Regions from separate parts of the Marichromatium sp. AB32 genome, predicted to be linked through region 1. Evidence: riboswitches for the same ligand, from Rfam matches in the RefSeq annotation. Region 1 holds a riboswitch; the other holds the start of a gene.

Region 1 (7,750 bases):
GACGCTCTGCCAGCGCGGGTTCGAGCACCAGCTCGAGCCCGCGCTGTGCGGCCAGCTCGCGGGCGAAGGCCGCGCAGCGCTGCAATGGCGAGCTGACCACCAGCCGCGGCTCGTCGAGCCCGGCGGTGGCCGCGCGCAGCTGCGACCAGCCGCGCGCGCTCAGCGGATCATCGCAACTGCCGCGCAGGCGGCTCCCGCCCTCGACCTCGCCGTGACGCAGCAGGTCGATCAGCCGGCCGCGCAGGCTCAGCACGCGTTGCTCACTCCGGCCTCGTCAAAAGTCGCCATGTCGCGATGCACCGCACAGGCCAGACGCAGCAGCGGCACCGCGGCGCAGGCGCCGGTCGCCTCGCCGAGACGGAAGCCGAGATCGAGCAGCGGGTTGGCCTCCAGCGCCTCCATCATCAGCCGATGACCGGGCTCGGCCGAGCGATGCGAGAACAGCATCCAGTCGCGCGCCGCAGGCTGCAGACGCACCGCGGCGAGCGCCGCCGAGGAGACGATGAAGCCGTCGATCAGCATCACCACGCCACGCTGGGCGGCACGCAGATAGGCGCCGGCGAGCGCGGCGATCTCGAAACCGCCGAGCCGGCGCAGCATCTCCAGCGGGTCGCGCGGTTCGCTGGCGTGCAGCTCCAGCGCACGCGCCACCACCTCGGCCTTGCGGTTGACCCCGGCGCTGTCCAGCCCGGTCCCCGGTCCCACCACCTCGGAGGCGGCGCGATCGAGCAGCGCGCAGCCCAGCGCGGCGGCGGCGGTGGTGTTGGCGATACCGAGCTCGCCACCGATGATCAGCCGCACGCCCTCGGCGACGGCGCGATCGACCGCGTCGCGCCCGATGTCGAGCGCCCGCGCAAGCTGCTCGGGGGTCATCGCCGGCTCGCGGGCGATGTTGCCGCTCCCCGGCCCGAGGGGTTCGGAGCGCACGCCCTCGACGACCTCCGAGCCGGTGGCCAGGCCCAGCTCGATGATATCGAGCCTAGCGCCGACCGCCTTGGCCATCACCGCGACCCCCGCCCCACCATTGGCGATGTTGCGGACCATCTGCTTGGTGACATCCTGGGGATAGCGCGACACACCCTCGGCGGCAACCCCGTGGTCGGCGGCGAACAACAGCACCCGCACCGGATCGACCTCCGGGGTGGCGGTGCGTTGCAGGCCGGCCAGACGCACCGCCAGCTCCTCGAGCCGACCGAGCGAGCCCGGTGGCTTGGTGAGCTGGTCCTGACGCGCGAGCGCATGCTGCACGGCGGTCTGATCGATCGGGGGACAGGGCTCGGCGAGCCAGTCGAGGGTCGGGGTCATGGGCGCACCTCATGGATGGGAGCGATGAGCGTCGCGCACTACCGGCGCGACGGGTCGAATGCCGCACGGGGCGGCGGGAAGGGATCGAGGACACGACGGCCTTGCTCGCCGGGCGGCCCCGCCCCGACGCGGGGCGGAGCGACGTCCGGGGTCAGGGCTGGTAGCGCAGGGTCAGGTAGAACGCGCGACCGGGCTGATTGTACAGATAGGCCGTTTCATAGGTCTCGTCGAGGGCGTTGGCGAGCCGTCCCTGGAGGCGCAGCGCCGGGTTGAAGGCGTATTCGAGACGCAGATCGAGCAGCGCATAGGCGTCGAGATCGACCTGGTTGGCGAGGTCGTCGTAGCGCTCGCCGACCAGTTGCAGGGTCGCACCGGCGCGCCAGCGTCCGAGCGTGCGATCGAGATCGAGCTGCAGGCTCTGCTCGGCGCGACGCGGCAGCAGATTGCCGTCGTTGGCGCCCTCGGAGCGGTTCTCGGGATCGAGCAGGGTGAGGTTGCCGGCCAGCGTCCAGTCGTCCCAGCGGAGATCGGCCGCGGCCTCGAGGCCGCGGATCCGCGCCGAGTCGACGTTGGCCGGGGCGAAGATGGCCGAGTCATAGGCGATCAGGTCGTCGATCTCGGTCTGGTAGAGGCTCAGCTGCCAGTCGCCGCGCATCCGCCCGGGCAGCGGCAGCGGGCCGTTGGCCATCAGCTCGATGCTCTCGGACTCCTCGGGATCGAGCGCGGTGTTGCCGAAGCCCGGGTAGTAGAGCTCGTTGAAGGTCGGCGCCTTGAAGCCGGTGCCGTAGGAGAGCGCGACCTGGATGTCGTTGGCGAACAGATAACCGAGCGCGGCGCTGCCGGTGGTGTGGCTGCCGAACTGCTGGTTGTCGTCCTGACGCAGGCTGAGCTTGAGATCGAAGGCGCCGAAGCTGCCCTGGTACTGACCGAACACGCCGAGGTTGTCGCGCGCGTCCTCGGCATAGTCGACGGTCCCGCTGACCCGATCGTCGACATAGTCGATCCCGAGGCTCACCAGCTGCCCGGCGGCGATGGTGACATCACTCTGCAGCGAGAGGCTGTCGCGCTCGGTCTGGAAGCGGTCGACGAACTGATCGAAGACCGCCGCGGCGGCATCGTCGTAGAACACCCGGTAATCATCCCAGCTGCGCCCGGCGGTGAGCGTCAGGGTCCAGGCATCGAGCGGGCGCAGGGTGGCGTTGGCGCCGAAGACCTGCTGCGAGGAGCGGGCCTTGTTGCCGGAGAAGGCCGAGCCGTCGAAGTCGTTGGCACTCTCGGCGCTGAGCAGGTGGAATTCGACCTCGGCGCGCTCGTTGAAGGCATAACCGGCGCGGGCGCTGACGCCGTGACTGCTGTAGCCGTCGCGATCGGGCTGATCGACGCCGCAACCGGCATAGGGGAAGGGGCGACCGGCGCAGGCGTTGATGCCGTCGGTCTGCTCGAAGTTGGCGCCGAGGTTGAACCAGGCGTGCTCGCCGCCGCCGGAGAGCCCGCCGGAGACGCTGGCGGTGCCCAGCTCGCCGACACCGACGCTGAAGCGCGGGGTGAGCGCGCCGCCGCCGCGACGGGTGAAGACCTGGATGACACCGCCGATGGCCTCGGAGCCGTAGAGGCTCGAACGCGGCCCGCGCACCACCTCGATGCGCTCGATCTGATCGACCGGCAGGTCCTGCAGCGAGGTCGTGCCCAGGGTGGCCGAGCCGACACGCACCCCGTCGATCAGCACCAGCACGTGATCGGAATTGGTGCCGCGCAGCATCACCGAGGCCGACTGGCCGGGACCGCCGTTCTGGGCGATGCTCACGCCGGGCAGGGTGCGCAGCAGATCGGGCACCGAGCGGGCCTGACGCCGCTCGATCTCGGCGCGATCGATCACGCTCACCGTGGCCAGGGTCTCGCCCGCCGGCTCGGCGGTACGCGTGGCAGTGACCACCGTCGGCTCCAACACCTGGGAATCGGTCTGGGCCAGGACCTGGGCGCTCAAGGGCGCGGCCAGCGCCGCCAGCATCAAGGGACTCTTCATCACATGCTCCTCACAGGACCCCGCACACCCGCAGGGGTCGACAACAGAGAGGGGCTGGATGCTCGGCGGGCAGACGTCACCGGCCACGCGCTGGATGCGCGAGGAGCCGCGATCGCCACCCGGTCTACCCACGCAGCCCCGGCTTGACGGACCCGCCCGGCCTCGCTTTGCGGGCACTGCGGATCCTGATTCCGAGGCCGGTCTCCGGGCTCACGAGCGGGCCGGCATGGCCCCGGACGCGACGCCTTCCCGTGATCGACACAGTGGCATCAGGTCGCGCCCTGATTCGTCTACCGTTGCGGGGGCAGCGCCGGACTGACCGATCGCGGACGATCGGCGCACCGGTCTTCCCGTTTCAGCCCCGGGAACTGGGTCCAGGGGCCACCGCGGAATCGAGGGCGCCGATTAAGTCCGATCGGAAGGAGCAAGTCAACGCCCGCCCCCGCCACGGGACAGACTGACTGACCGGGGTCAAGCCGAGAACGATACCGCCGACGCCGCTCGCAGAGAGCGGGCGCCGCGGGGGGAGGGTCAGAGTCCGGAGACCTCGGGCAGCGCAGACTCGGGCGCGCGGACCGACTCGATCCGCGCCGCCTGGGCGCTCGGCCAGCGGGTGAGATACTCGTCGGTGAAGAAGAAGCGATCCTCGCCGAAGGCCGGCACCAGATCGTCGAGCCAGGTCGCCTTGGGGTCGAAGCGGGCGAAGAAGGGGCGGTTGACCCAGTCGGGGTTGCGTCCCTGGAGGAAGCGCAGCACGAACACCCGCTCGCCGGCGACCTCGGTCACGCCCTGGATCTCGATCTTGCCCGGCCCCGCACTCATGCTCGGACCGCGCGCGGTGCGAGCCAGCCCCGAGACCCCCTGGATCGCCTCGCGATAGATCTCCCAGGCACGCACCAGCGGCACCTCGAAGTAGTGCTGGGCGCCGGTATCGCGCTGCACGAACATGTAGTAGGGGATGATGCCGAGGCGCACCTGGGTGCGCCACATCCGCGTCCACACCTCGGGGTCGTCGTTGATGTGGGCGAGCAACGGCCCCTGGCTGCGGATCTCGGCGCCGGTGGCGCGCAGCCGCGCGATCGCCTCGCGGGCGGTCGCGGTCTCGAGCTCGCGCCAGTGGTTGGTGTGGGCCATCAGCGCGACGTGCTTGCCGTTGGCCACCAGCCGCTCGAGCAACGCCATCAGCTGGTCGCTGTCGGCGTCGCCGACGAAACGCTGGGGCCAGAAGGTCAACGCCTTGGTGCCGATGCGGATACTCTGGACGTGATCGAACTCGGGACGCAGCAGCGGCTCGAGATAGGCCTCGAGATGGCGCGCCTTCATCACCATCGGATCACCGCCGGTGATCAACAGATCGGTGACCTGCGGGTGCTGGCGCAGATAGGCGTGCAGCCCGGAGGCCTCGTTCGAGGCGATGCGCAGCGACTTGTCGCCGACGAACTGCGCCCAGCGGAAGCAGAAGCTGCAATAGGCGTGACAGGTCTGCCCCTGACTGGGGAAGAACAGCACGGTCTCGCGATACTTGTGCTGCAGCCCTTCGAGCGGGCGCTCGCCGTCGAGCTTGGGCAGGTTGCTCTCGAGCTGTCCGGCGGGATGGGGGTTGAGCTCGGCGCGGATCTCGCGCACCGCGGCCTCGAGCGCGGCGGGCGCGGCCTCGGCGCGCAGCAGGTCGGCAATGCGGCTGAAATGACGCTCGCTGAGCATCCCCTGCTGCGGGAATACCAGCTGGAAGATCGGATCATCGGGGACATTGTCCCAGTCAATCAGTTCATCGATCACATAGTCGTTGACGCGAAACGGCAGCACGGTCGAGACCACCTTCATCGCGAAACGGCGATCCTCGGAGAGTCCACGCAGCGCATCGATGCGGTCGAGATTACGCTGGGTGTGGACACGGAACGGGCGGGCGGACTCGACCGCCACCGCCCGCTTGGGCTGGGCATTGTTGTAGGACATGACAAAGCTCCTCTGTGGATAGTCAGAAGAGGACGCTGAACCGAATGGGCACGGCTATCCAAAGGGGTTGGCGAAAGAAGTGACGGTATTCGTCGTACGCGCTTCGCCGGCGCCGGGCGCGTGAGCGCGCCACCAGAGGATCCGAGCAGCCGCCCGGACTGGCAAAACCATTGCAAAGGATTTCACCATCCTAACACAGGAACCCTGCCCGATCCGGCGCGAGGGACACGGATCGCATGACAGGGGCACAGTCACCCGCACCCGGACGATGGGTGCGCAATCATCGGGAGCGACATGGACAGGCATCGACAGCTGAGCGCCCGGGCGCTCCTCGGCGGCGCGCTACTCGGCGCCCTGCTCACCCCGTGCAACGTCTACGCCGGACTGAAGATCGGCTGGTCGTTCAACATCTCGATCGTGGCGCTGCTGATCGCCAGCGGACTCTGGGCACTGCTTGCGCGACTGCGCCTGAGCGCGCCGCTGGCCATCGGCGAGGGCAACATCACCCAGACCACCGCGTCCTCCGCGGCCAACATCATCTCCGGCGGGCTGGTCGCGCCGATCCCGGCCCTGGCGATGCTCTCCGGCGGCAACCTGCCCGCCGTCGAGCTGATCGCCTGGGTGTTCGCGGTGAGCTTCCTCGGCATCTGGGTCGCCTGGTATCTGCGCGCCGGGCTGATCGTGCGTACCCCGCTGCCCTTCCCCACCGGTCGCGCCACCGCCGAGGCATTGCAGGAGATGTTCCGCCAGGGTCGCGAGGCACGGCTGAGACTGCGCGTCCTGCTCGGCGCCGGCGCCCTGGCCGCCGCGCTCAAGTGGCTCGACAGCGGTCGCTGGGCGCTGCCGCGTCCGGGACTCGGCGTCGAGCTGCCCGCCGCCGGCGCACTCGCCGGCGGCGCGGCGATCAGCGCCAAGAACCTCACCCTCAGCCTCGACCCCTCGCTGATGCTCGCCGGCTTCGGCGCCATCATCGGGGTCCGCGCCGGGCTCTCGCTGTTGCTCGGCGCGCTCATCGCCTGGGCGCTGCTCGGCCCGCTGGGGTTGTACCAGGGGTTCATCCTGCCGGGCGCGACCGACCCGGCTGCGAGCTGGTTCGGAACCATGATCGAATGGCTGCTGTGGCCCGGGGTGGCTCTATTGGTGGCCGCGACCCTGACCCGGCTGGTGCTGCAACTGCGCGCCGCCCATGCCGCGGGCACCGGCACCGGGCGAAACGACGACGGGGCCACACTGCACCGCGCACTCGGACTGGCGCTCGCCAGCGCCCTGGTGGTGCTCGCCCAGACGCAGATCTTCGGCATCCACTGGCTGCTCGCGCTGCTGGCGGTGCCGATCGCCTTCGTGCTGGCGATGGTGGCGGCGCGCGTGGTCGGCGAGACCGGCATCCCGCCGATCGGCGCCATCGGCAAGGTCTCGCAGCTCGGCAGCGGCATCACCGCGCCGGGCGACCAGACGGCCAACCTGGTCGGCGCCAACGTCGCCGGCGGCGCGGCCGGGCAGAGCGCCGATCTGCTCAACGACTTCAAGGCCGGACACGCGATCGGCGCCACCCCGGGCTACCAGGTGATCGCGCAGTGTCTGGGGGTGGCCGTGGGCAGTGTGGTCGGCAGCCTGGTCTATCTGCGCCTGATCCCGGACCCGGCGACCATGCTGATCACCGAGCAGTGGCCGGCCCCGGCGGTAGCAACCTGGAAGGTGGTGGCCGAGACCCTCGACCAGGGACTCGCCGCGCTGCCGCCGAGCGCGCTCGCCGCACTCCTCCTCGCCGCCGGCTGCGGGGTCGTGCTGACCCTGCTCGAACACCGCCACGGACCGCGCCGGGTACCGAGCGCGCCAGCGCTGGGGCTGGCGATGGTGATCCCGGCATCGCTCTCGCTCACCCTCTGTCTCGGCAGTCTGGTCGGGCACGCCCTCGCCCGCTACCGCCCACGACTGGCCGAGCGCTTCCTGCTCGCCGCGGCCGCCGGGCTGATCGCCGGCGAGAGCCTCAGCGGCGTCACCCGCGCCCTGCTCGGCGTCCTCGGCTGAGGCTCAGACCTTGAACCGCCGGGTGCGCTCCTGCTGCTCGGCGGCGAGCGCGGCGAGCGCCTCGGCGGCCTCGGCGATGCGTCGCGAGACGGCGGCGATCTCCTCCTCCTCGTGGCTGATGCCGGAGAGGTTGCGGTCGATCTCCTCGGCCACCGCGCGCTGCTGCTCGGCGGCGCTGGCGATCTGGCCGTTCATGTCGTTGACGGTGGCCACCTCGGCGGTGATCGCCTCGAGCGATGCACCGGCGCGTCCGGCCTGGGCAACGCTCTCGCCGGCCTTGGTGCGACCGTCGGCCATCACCGTGACCGCCTCACGGGCGCCGCCCTGCAGCGCCTCGATCATGCCCTGGATCTCATGGGTGGCCGACTGGGTGCGCCCGGCAAGGCTGCGCACCTCGTCGGCGACCACCGCGAAGCCGCGCCCCTGCTCGCCCGCGCG
Region 2 (7,750 bases), on a different contig from region 1:
ACGTCATCCATACCGAGCGCACCGGCCCGTCCCTCGCCACCACGGCGGCAGCGGGCACGCTCAGCCACAACGGCCTCACGCGAAGGCACCCTCGGACACCGCCAGTCCGGCCAGCGCACGCTCCAGGCGGCGCCACTGGGCCGCGTCCCCGGGCAGACCGAAGCGCAGACTCGACGGCTGCTCGAACAAGCGCACCAGGATGCCCTGGCGGGCGAGCGCCTCGTGCAGACGTACCGCTGCCGGGGTCCGCACCCACTGGAAGAGCGCGCTGCCACCGCTCGGCGTCAGCCCGTGACGATCGAGCAACGCCGCCAGTCGCGCCGAGTCGCGCGCCAGCGCCAACCGTGCCGAGCCTTGCCAGGCGGTATCGAGCAGCGCCAGGCGCGCCAGCTCGCGCGCCGGTCCCGACAGCGTCCAGGGACCGAGCCAGGCGTCGAGGCGCTGGCGCAGCTGCGCCTCGGTCCAGGCGAAACCCACCCGCGCCCCGGCCAGACCGAAGAACTTGCCGAGCGAGCGCAGTACCACCAGACCCGGTCGGCCGACCGCATCGAGCAGACTGTGCTCGGGGGAGGCATCCATGAAGGCCTCGTCGACCACCAGCCAGCCGCCGCGTGCGGCCAGCGCCGCATGCCAACTCAGCAGGGTCTCGCGCGACCAGCGCCGCCCGGTGGGGTTGTTGGGGTTGATCACCACCAGCACGTCGAGCGGCTCGGCGGCGTCGGCCTCGATCCGGCCACGCGGATCGCCATCGGGCAGGCGCACCAACTGGTGACCGGCCCGCCGCCAGCCATGGGCGTGCTCCTGGTAGCCGACCTCGGGCACCCCGACCCGACAGGGCGCGCGCAGCTGCGGCAGGCCCTGGATCGCCGCCTGCGAGCCGGCGAGCGCGAGCGCGCCGGAAGCGCCGTAATAGCTCGCCGCCGCCTGCTCCAGCCCATCGCCGGTCTCGGGCAAGCGCGCCCAGAGCGCACGCGGCAGCGGCGGCACCGGCCAGGCATTGGGGTTGATACCGGTCGAGAGATCGAGCCAGTCGGTCAGCGGGATGTCGTAGCGCGCGGCGGCCTGACGCAGCCGCCCGCCGTGTTCGGGACGGGGCAGATCGGAATGGATCGGGACGATGGTGGCTGTCATGCTGAGGCGCGCGGATCGAGGTGGCGATGGCTGGCTGGAAAACAATCGGTCAATCTGCCAGTTGCCCGGGGTTCGTGCAAGCTGGTGGCTGATTGCGAGCCGCCAGCTTCCAGCTCCCAGCCTCCAGCGGGGAAACTCGGCGCCACTGGCTGGCGGCTGGCGGCTGATTGCGGGCTGCCAGCTTCCAGCTCCCAGCCTCCAGTGGGGGAAACTTGGCGCCGGTGGCTGATAGCTAGCGGCTGGTTGCGGGCTGCCAGCTTCCAGCTACCAGCCTCCAGTGGGGAAGCTTGGCGCCGGTGGCTGGCGGCTGGTAGCTGGCGGCTGGCGGCTGAAAGCTGGAAGCTGGAAGCTGGAAGCTGATAGCGTTCCCCATCTTCCGTATTCGAGCATCCCGGATGGATCCACTCTTCAGACTCACCGACATCCACTTCGCCTATCCTGGCCGACCGCCGGTACTCAGCGGGGTCGAGCTGACGATCCGGTCCGGTGAACGGATCGCCGTCCATGGTGCCAACGGCTCGGGCAAGAGCACCCTGTTGCAGTTGATGGTCGGGCTGTTGCGCCCCGCCGCCGGCACCCTGGTCGCCTTCGGCGCACCCCGCCGCGTCGAGCACGACTTCCATGCGGTACGTCGGCGCGCCGGGCTGGTGTTCCAGGACGCCGACGACCAGCTGTTCTGTCCCACGGTGGTCGAGGACATCGCCTTCGGTCCACGCAACCTCGGTCAGTCGCCGGCGCAGGCCCGAGCGACGGTCGAGCGCACCCTCGCCCGACTGGGGCTCGAACACCTGCGCGACCGCGTCACCCACCGTCTCTCCGGTGGTGAGCGTCGTCTGGTCGCCCTCGCCGCGGTGCTCGCCATGGAGCCAGAGGTGCTGCTGCTCGACGAGCCGACCAACGCGCTCGACGACCCCACCCGTGCCCGTCTCCTGCAGATCCTCGCCGACCTCGATCAGACCCTGGTGCTGGTCAGCCACGACACCCCACTGCGCCAGACCCTCGCCACCCGCCACTACCGACTCGACCAGGGACGGCTGGAGGCAGGCTGATAGCTGATAGCCACCAGCCGTCAGCTGCCAGCCACCAGCCGCTAGCCACCGGCGCCAAGCTTCCCCGCTGGAGGCTGAAAGCCGGAGGCTGGCGGTTCGCAATCAGCCGACAGTGGAGGGTAGCGGTGTCATGAACCGATGGCCGACTGCCTTTCCCTTCCCTTGCGGTTCGAACCAGCGGCCAGCTGACAGCCTCCGGTCGGGAGGGCCAGCGCGCATGGCCGACGATTGACGGGCAACACGGTCTCTTTGCCCCGGTGACTCACAATCCACCGACGGCTGACAGCTGGCGGCTGGTCGCTGGCAGCTGGCGACTGGCGGCTGGCGGCTAACCGCTTGACTCGCCCTCGACCGGCGGTATGATGCTCGGCCAGCGATGGTTCCCCGCGAGGGGATCAAAAGGGAACACGGTGCGGCCCGTTCGGGCCAAGGCCGTGGCTGCCCCCGCAACTGTCAGCGGCGAGTCCGCGCCCCCTCATGACGCCACTGGTCCGCGCCGGACCGGGAAGGCCGGGCGCCCGACCCCGACCCGCGAGCCAGGAGACCTGCCATCGAGACACCGATCGCCTGACCGTCGGACGGGGTGTGCCGAGGGTGGGACCCACTGGCGCCCTGCCCGGCCCCGGCGTCCGCTCACCGGGCCGGTCGTGCCAACCGTCCAGTCCCTCCCCCGAGATCCACCGCCCCGCCCAGCAACACCGCCTGGAGGCGCCCGTCGACATGGATCTCGCCAAGCTCTCTGCCGCCACACAGGCCGCGCTCGAATTCGTCCGTGCCGGCGGCCCGGTGATGCTGGTGTTGTGCGCGCTCTCGCTGCTCGCGCTCACCCTGGTGCTGTTCAAGCTGCTGCAGTTCGCGCGGTTGCGGGTCGGCGCGCGCGCCTTCATCGCGCCGACGCTCGCCGCCTGCGCCGCCGGACGGCTCGACGAGGCGCGCGGCGCGCTCGCCCCCGCCCCTCAACCGATCGCCGCGGTGCTGGCGGTGGCCATCGACGGACTGGCGGACGGCGGGCGCACCCCGCAGCAGCTGCGCGAGGAGGTGCTGCGCGAGGCGGCGGCCCAGCAGCAGCGGCTCAACGCCCATCTGCGCGGACTCGACGCCATCGTCACCCTGGCGCCGCTGCTCGGACTGCTGGGCACCGTACTCGGCATGATCGAGGCCTTCCGCACCCTCGAGCAGGCCGGCGGACAGGCCAACCCGGCGCTGCTCGCCGGGGGCATCTGGGAGGCGCTGCTGACCACCGCCGCGGGCCTGGCGATCGCCATCCCCGCCGCCGCGGCGCTGCACTGGCTGGAGGCGATCATCGAGCGCGCGCGTCACGACACCGAGGACGCCCTGACCCGGCTGTTCACCATGCCGGTGGCCGATGCACATTGAGCCGCTGCGCCGCCGCGGTCGCGGCATCGGACTCGCGCCGCTGGTCGACGTGGTCTTCCTGCTGCTGCTCTTCTTCCTGCTCGCCGCCCGACTCGACCCACTGCAACAATTGCCGATCGAGACCCGTGACGGCGGCACCGCCGACAGCGTCGCGACCACGCTGCGACTCGATGTCGCCGCCGACGGCGGGCTGCGGCTCGACGGCGTGCCCTGCCCGCACGATGCACTGGTGACACGGCTGCGCGCGCGGCTCGCCGCGGAACCGGGCAGCACGCTGGTGATCGTCCCCGAGCGCGAGACACCGCTCCAGACCCTGGTCCAGATGACCGACCTGGCGCGCCTGGCTGGCGCACAACAGCTCGCCCTGATCGAGCCCTGAGGGCACACGGATGCAGATCCCCGGACCACCCCGCAGACGCCAGCGCGACCCGATGAGCGGGCTGGTCGACGTCGTGCTCCTGCTGCTGGTGTTCTTCCTCCTGGTCGGCACCCTCGAGCCACCCTCGCCGCTACCGGTCACGCCCCCCGAGGCCGCGCCGGGCGAGCGCCTGCCCGATGGCCGCCTGCGGCTCGTACTCGCCGCCGACGGCCGGCTCGCCCTCGCCGGCGTGCCGATCACCCGTGCGGAGCTGGACGCGGAGATCGCCGCACGCGTGGCGGACGAGCCGGGGCGCGCGATCGCCGTCGAGGCCGACGCCGACACCCCGAGCGGAACCCTGCTCGATCTACTCGCGATATTGCGCGCGCAGGGGGTCGACGCGCTCTCGCTGATCACCCGGGAGTCGCCATGAGCCGGACGACGACCCGCCTGCTGTGGGGCGTGGCGCTGATCCTGGCGCTGGGCGCGCACCTGGCCCTCGCCTGGCTGCTGCCGCCGCTGCGCGAACCGGCGCTCGGGACGGGCGAGATCCGGCTCTCGCTCCAGGGTAGAGGAACGCCCGACGCACCCGCCGACATCGCCGACGCGGCACCAGCGAGCGCCGAACCGACGCTCACCCAACCAGCGCCAGCGCCAGCGCCAGCGCCAGCGCCAGCGCCAGCGCCAGCGCCAGCGCCAGAGCCAGAGCCAGAGCCAGAGCCAGAGCCAGAGCCAGAGCCAGAGCCAGAGCCAGAGCCAGAGCCAGAGCCAGAGCCGAGTATCGCGGCGCCACGCGCGAGCGCCAAGCCCCCCCCTCCACCACCGCCGCCGACTCGAAGTGAGTCGGCGACGCCCGTCGCGCCCGCACGCCCCAGCTCGACGACGCATGCGGACGTGACCCCGAGCAGACGCGCCGAGCAGACCGGCACCGACCGTCCGGCTCGCCCCCTCGCCGGCAACCCACCGCCGCGCTACCCGCGACTGGCGCGTCGCCAGGGGGTCGAGGGTCGGGTGCTGATCCGGGTCGCGGTCGGCGCCGACGGGCGGGTCGGCGCCACCACCCTGATCGAGAGCAGCGGCCATCGCCTGCTCGACGACGCCGCACTGCGCGCGGTCGAGCGCTGGCGCTTCGCACCGGCCTGGCAGGCCGGACGCGCGGTCGCGGCACAGCTCACGGTGCCGGTGATCTTCCGTCTGGAGTCGGGCTGAGCGGCCTCAGCCCAGCGCCGCAAACCCCAACCCAAAGGCGAGCGCCACCACCGAGCTCCACCCCAGCAGCCGCAGCGCACGCCGCAGATCGACGGCGCCGAGCGCCGCCGGCCACGTCGGATCGCCGAGGAAGCGATCGGTGACCAGTCGCCCGCCGGACCACACCGGTCCGATCAACCGCACCCGCAGCGCCCCGGCACAGGCCGCCTCGCTCCAGCCCGAGTTCGGGCTCGGCAGCAGCGCGTGATAGCGCCAGGCCGCGCGCAGCGCCAACCCGGGGTGCTCGCGCAGCAGCACCGCGGCAAGCGCGACCACCAGCGGCGAGAGCCGGGCCGGGAGCCAGTGCACCAGATCGTCCGAGCGCGCACCGGCCCAGCCGAAGCGGCGATAACGCTCGTTGCGATAGCCGACCATGGAGTCGAGGCTGGAGACGGCCTTGACCACCACCAGCCCCGGCACCCCGAACAGACAGAGCGCCCACAGCGGGGTGAGCACGCCGTCGGTGAGGTTCTCCGACAGGCTCTCGATGGTCGCGCGCGTCACCCCGTCGGTGCCGAGCGGCTCGACATCCCGCCCCACCAGCATCGCCAGTTGCGCGCGCGCGCCGGGCAGGTCGCCGGCGACGAGCGGCGCCAGCACCCGCCGACCGTGTTCGAGCAGGTCACGGGTGCAGAGCAGGCTGTAGGCGATGAACAGATCCCAGCCGAGCGCGAGCGGCGGGTGCAGCGCCGCCAGCCCGAGGCGCACGCCCCACCAGGCGGCAAGCGCGCCACCGACCACCAGCAGCCAGTGCAGGACGCCGCCCAGATAGCCGTCGAGCCCGCGCGCGAACAACGCCTGCTCCGAGCGCGCGATCCAGCCACCGAGCAGGCGCACCGGATGGAGCCGATAGACCGGGTCGCCGAGCAGCGCATCGAGCAGCACGGCGCCGAGGATCAGCGACAGCTCGATGTTCAGCGACATGGCAGCATGCCCTTGGTCTGGATGGATCTCGGCAAGTGGCGGAGAGAACGGTGGCTCATCGGTGGAGAGAGGGTCTGAGGTCGCGGCGCGGCAGGGTAAGCCAACGAGTCGACCCCGGGCAACGTCTGGCGATCCGGGTAAAAACACCCGAGCGATGATCCCAAGCAATCAAGTCGGTAATTTTCGGCGAACCTCGGCGATCGCCCCCGATCCAATTGATATAGTCCAGGCGATCGCTCGAGCCACCGCACTCGACCCGGCCACGCCAACGAGCAGACGCCCTCGTTGCAGCGGAGGCATGAAGGTCATGCGGACGAGCCGGTCAGCCGTCGCAGGTTTCACCGACCGCCGCGCACTGCAAGACTCCACCGCCCCTGGGCGACGCCTTGAAGCTCGACGGAAACGAGACCTGCACCCTGTTTTCGTCGGCTGCCGCGGGCGCAGCCGTTCTCCCGCCGACCACGGCGAGGGCTTGTGGAGGAAACGATGAAGAAACGCACATGGCTGCTGCTCGGGAGCGGGGGCGTGCTGCTCCTGGCGGGGCTGGCGAGCGGGAGCTGGATGGTCACCGAGACCGCCCTCCAGGCGACGTCCGACCGTGAATTCTGCAGCAGCTGTCACACCATGGATGCCTTCGTCGCCTCCTATGATCAGGACGTCCACGGCGGCCAGAACCCCCAGGGACTGCGGGCCGACTGCGCCGACTGCCACCTGCCCCACGACAGCCCCGCCAATTATTTCGTGCAGAAGGGACTGTTCGGTCTCAAGGCCGGCTGGGGACAGGTGGTCTCGCTCGTCTTCGAGCCCGACTGGATCGCCAGCCTCGAGCAACGCAACGACTTCCTCTACGACTCGGCCTGCCTGAACTGTCACGCCGCACTCGAACACGCCCCCGAGCAGAGCCCGGCCGCGGCCTTCGGACACCGCACCTATTTCGCGCCGGACAACGCCCTGAGCTGCGCCGACTGCCACCCCCACGTCGGCCACAAGGATCTGCGCGCACACCTCGCCGGCGACGCCCTTCCCACCACCACGAACGAGGAGTGAAGATGTCCGTCCGTGCCATCCCGCTACTGATCGGCGCCACGCTGTTGAGCGCCACCGCCCTGGCCGACCCGAGCGGCGACGCCGCACGCGGCGCCCAGGTCTACGAGGCCAAGATGTGCAACCTCTGCCACACCCTGGGCGGCGAGTCCGGCCCCATGGCCGCACTCGGCGGCACGCTCGACCAAGTCGGCGCCGAGCGCAGCGCGCAGTGGCTGCGCGACTACCTGCTCGATCCCACCGCCACCCTGCCCGGCGCGCAGATGCCCAAGACCGAGCTGACGCCGCAGGAACTGGCCGACCTGGTCGCCTATATGCACTCGCTGCGCTGAGCCGCCCGCGGACATCGGCGCGCGCGCCGATGTCCGAAACCTTATCCATCCTGCAGACGCGCCTCGTCTCATCCGTCATGCTTCCATGCTTGACGATCGAGCGCGCGACCCACGACACAAAGACACCGGGGCTACCCGGTGCGACCGCCTCGAATGGCGCGGATCAACCCCGCGGACGCACAATTCACCACCGATATCAACGCCGTGTACAATGAAAGCCCAGATACCGGGACACCTGGACGCCCCGGTTGCGCAAGGAGCAGCAAGGAACCCGATGCCCAGTCGTC

What was found. A riboswitch is a leader RNA that binds a small molecule or an ion and turns the genes downstream of it on or off. The one in region 1 is predicted to bind cobalamin.
Region 2: linked by a shared signal. The riboswitch ahead of EBL85_RS13820 (MotA/TolQ/ExbB proton channel family protein) and the one ahead of btuB (TonB-dependent vitamin B12 receptor) in region 1 are both predicted to bind cobalamin.

What each region holds. Positions count from the first base shown of each region.
Region 1 covers NZ_RHFJ01000042.1:4,015-11,764, reverse strand. Annotated here, with positions in the region: gene EBL85_RS12415 (histidine phosphatase family protein) at 1-253, opposite strand, end outside; gene cobT (nicotinate-nucleotide--dimethylbenzimidazole phosphoribosyltransferase) at 247-1,305, opposite strand; gene btuB (TonB-dependent vitamin B12 receptor) at 1,457-3,328, opposite strand; cobalamin riboswitch at 3,506-3,732, opposite strand; gene EBL85_RS12400 (KamA family radical SAM protein) at 3,860-5,284, opposite strand; gene EBL85_RS12395 (OPT/YSL family transporter) at 5,579-7,312, shown strand; gene EBL85_RS12390 (methyl-accepting chemotaxis protein) at 7,316-7,750, opposite strand, start outside.
Region 2 covers NZ_RHFJ01000056.1:440-8,189, forward strand. Annotated here, with positions in the region: partial or broken gene EBL85_RS13800 (hypothetical protein) at 1-7, opposite strand, end outside; gene cobD (threonine-phosphate decarboxylase CobD) at 76-1,131, opposite strand; gene EBL85_RS13815 (energy-coupling factor ABC transporter ATP-binding protein) at 1,527-2,180, shown strand; cobalamin riboswitch at 2,541-2,748, shown strand; gene EBL85_RS13820 (MotA/TolQ/ExbB proton channel family protein) at 2,901-3,557, shown strand; gene EBL85_RS13825 (biopolymer transporter ExbD) at 3,547-3,936, shown strand; gene EBL85_RS13830 (biopolymer transporter ExbD) at 3,947-4,348, shown strand; gene EBL85_RS17225 (energy transducer TonB) at 4,810-5,124, shown strand; gene cbiB (adenosylcobinamide-phosphate synthase CbiB) at 5,131-6,087, opposite strand; gene EBL85_RS13845 (NapC/NirT family cytochrome c) at 6,574-7,134, shown strand; gene EBL85_RS13850 (cytochrome c family protein) at 7,137-7,463, shown strand.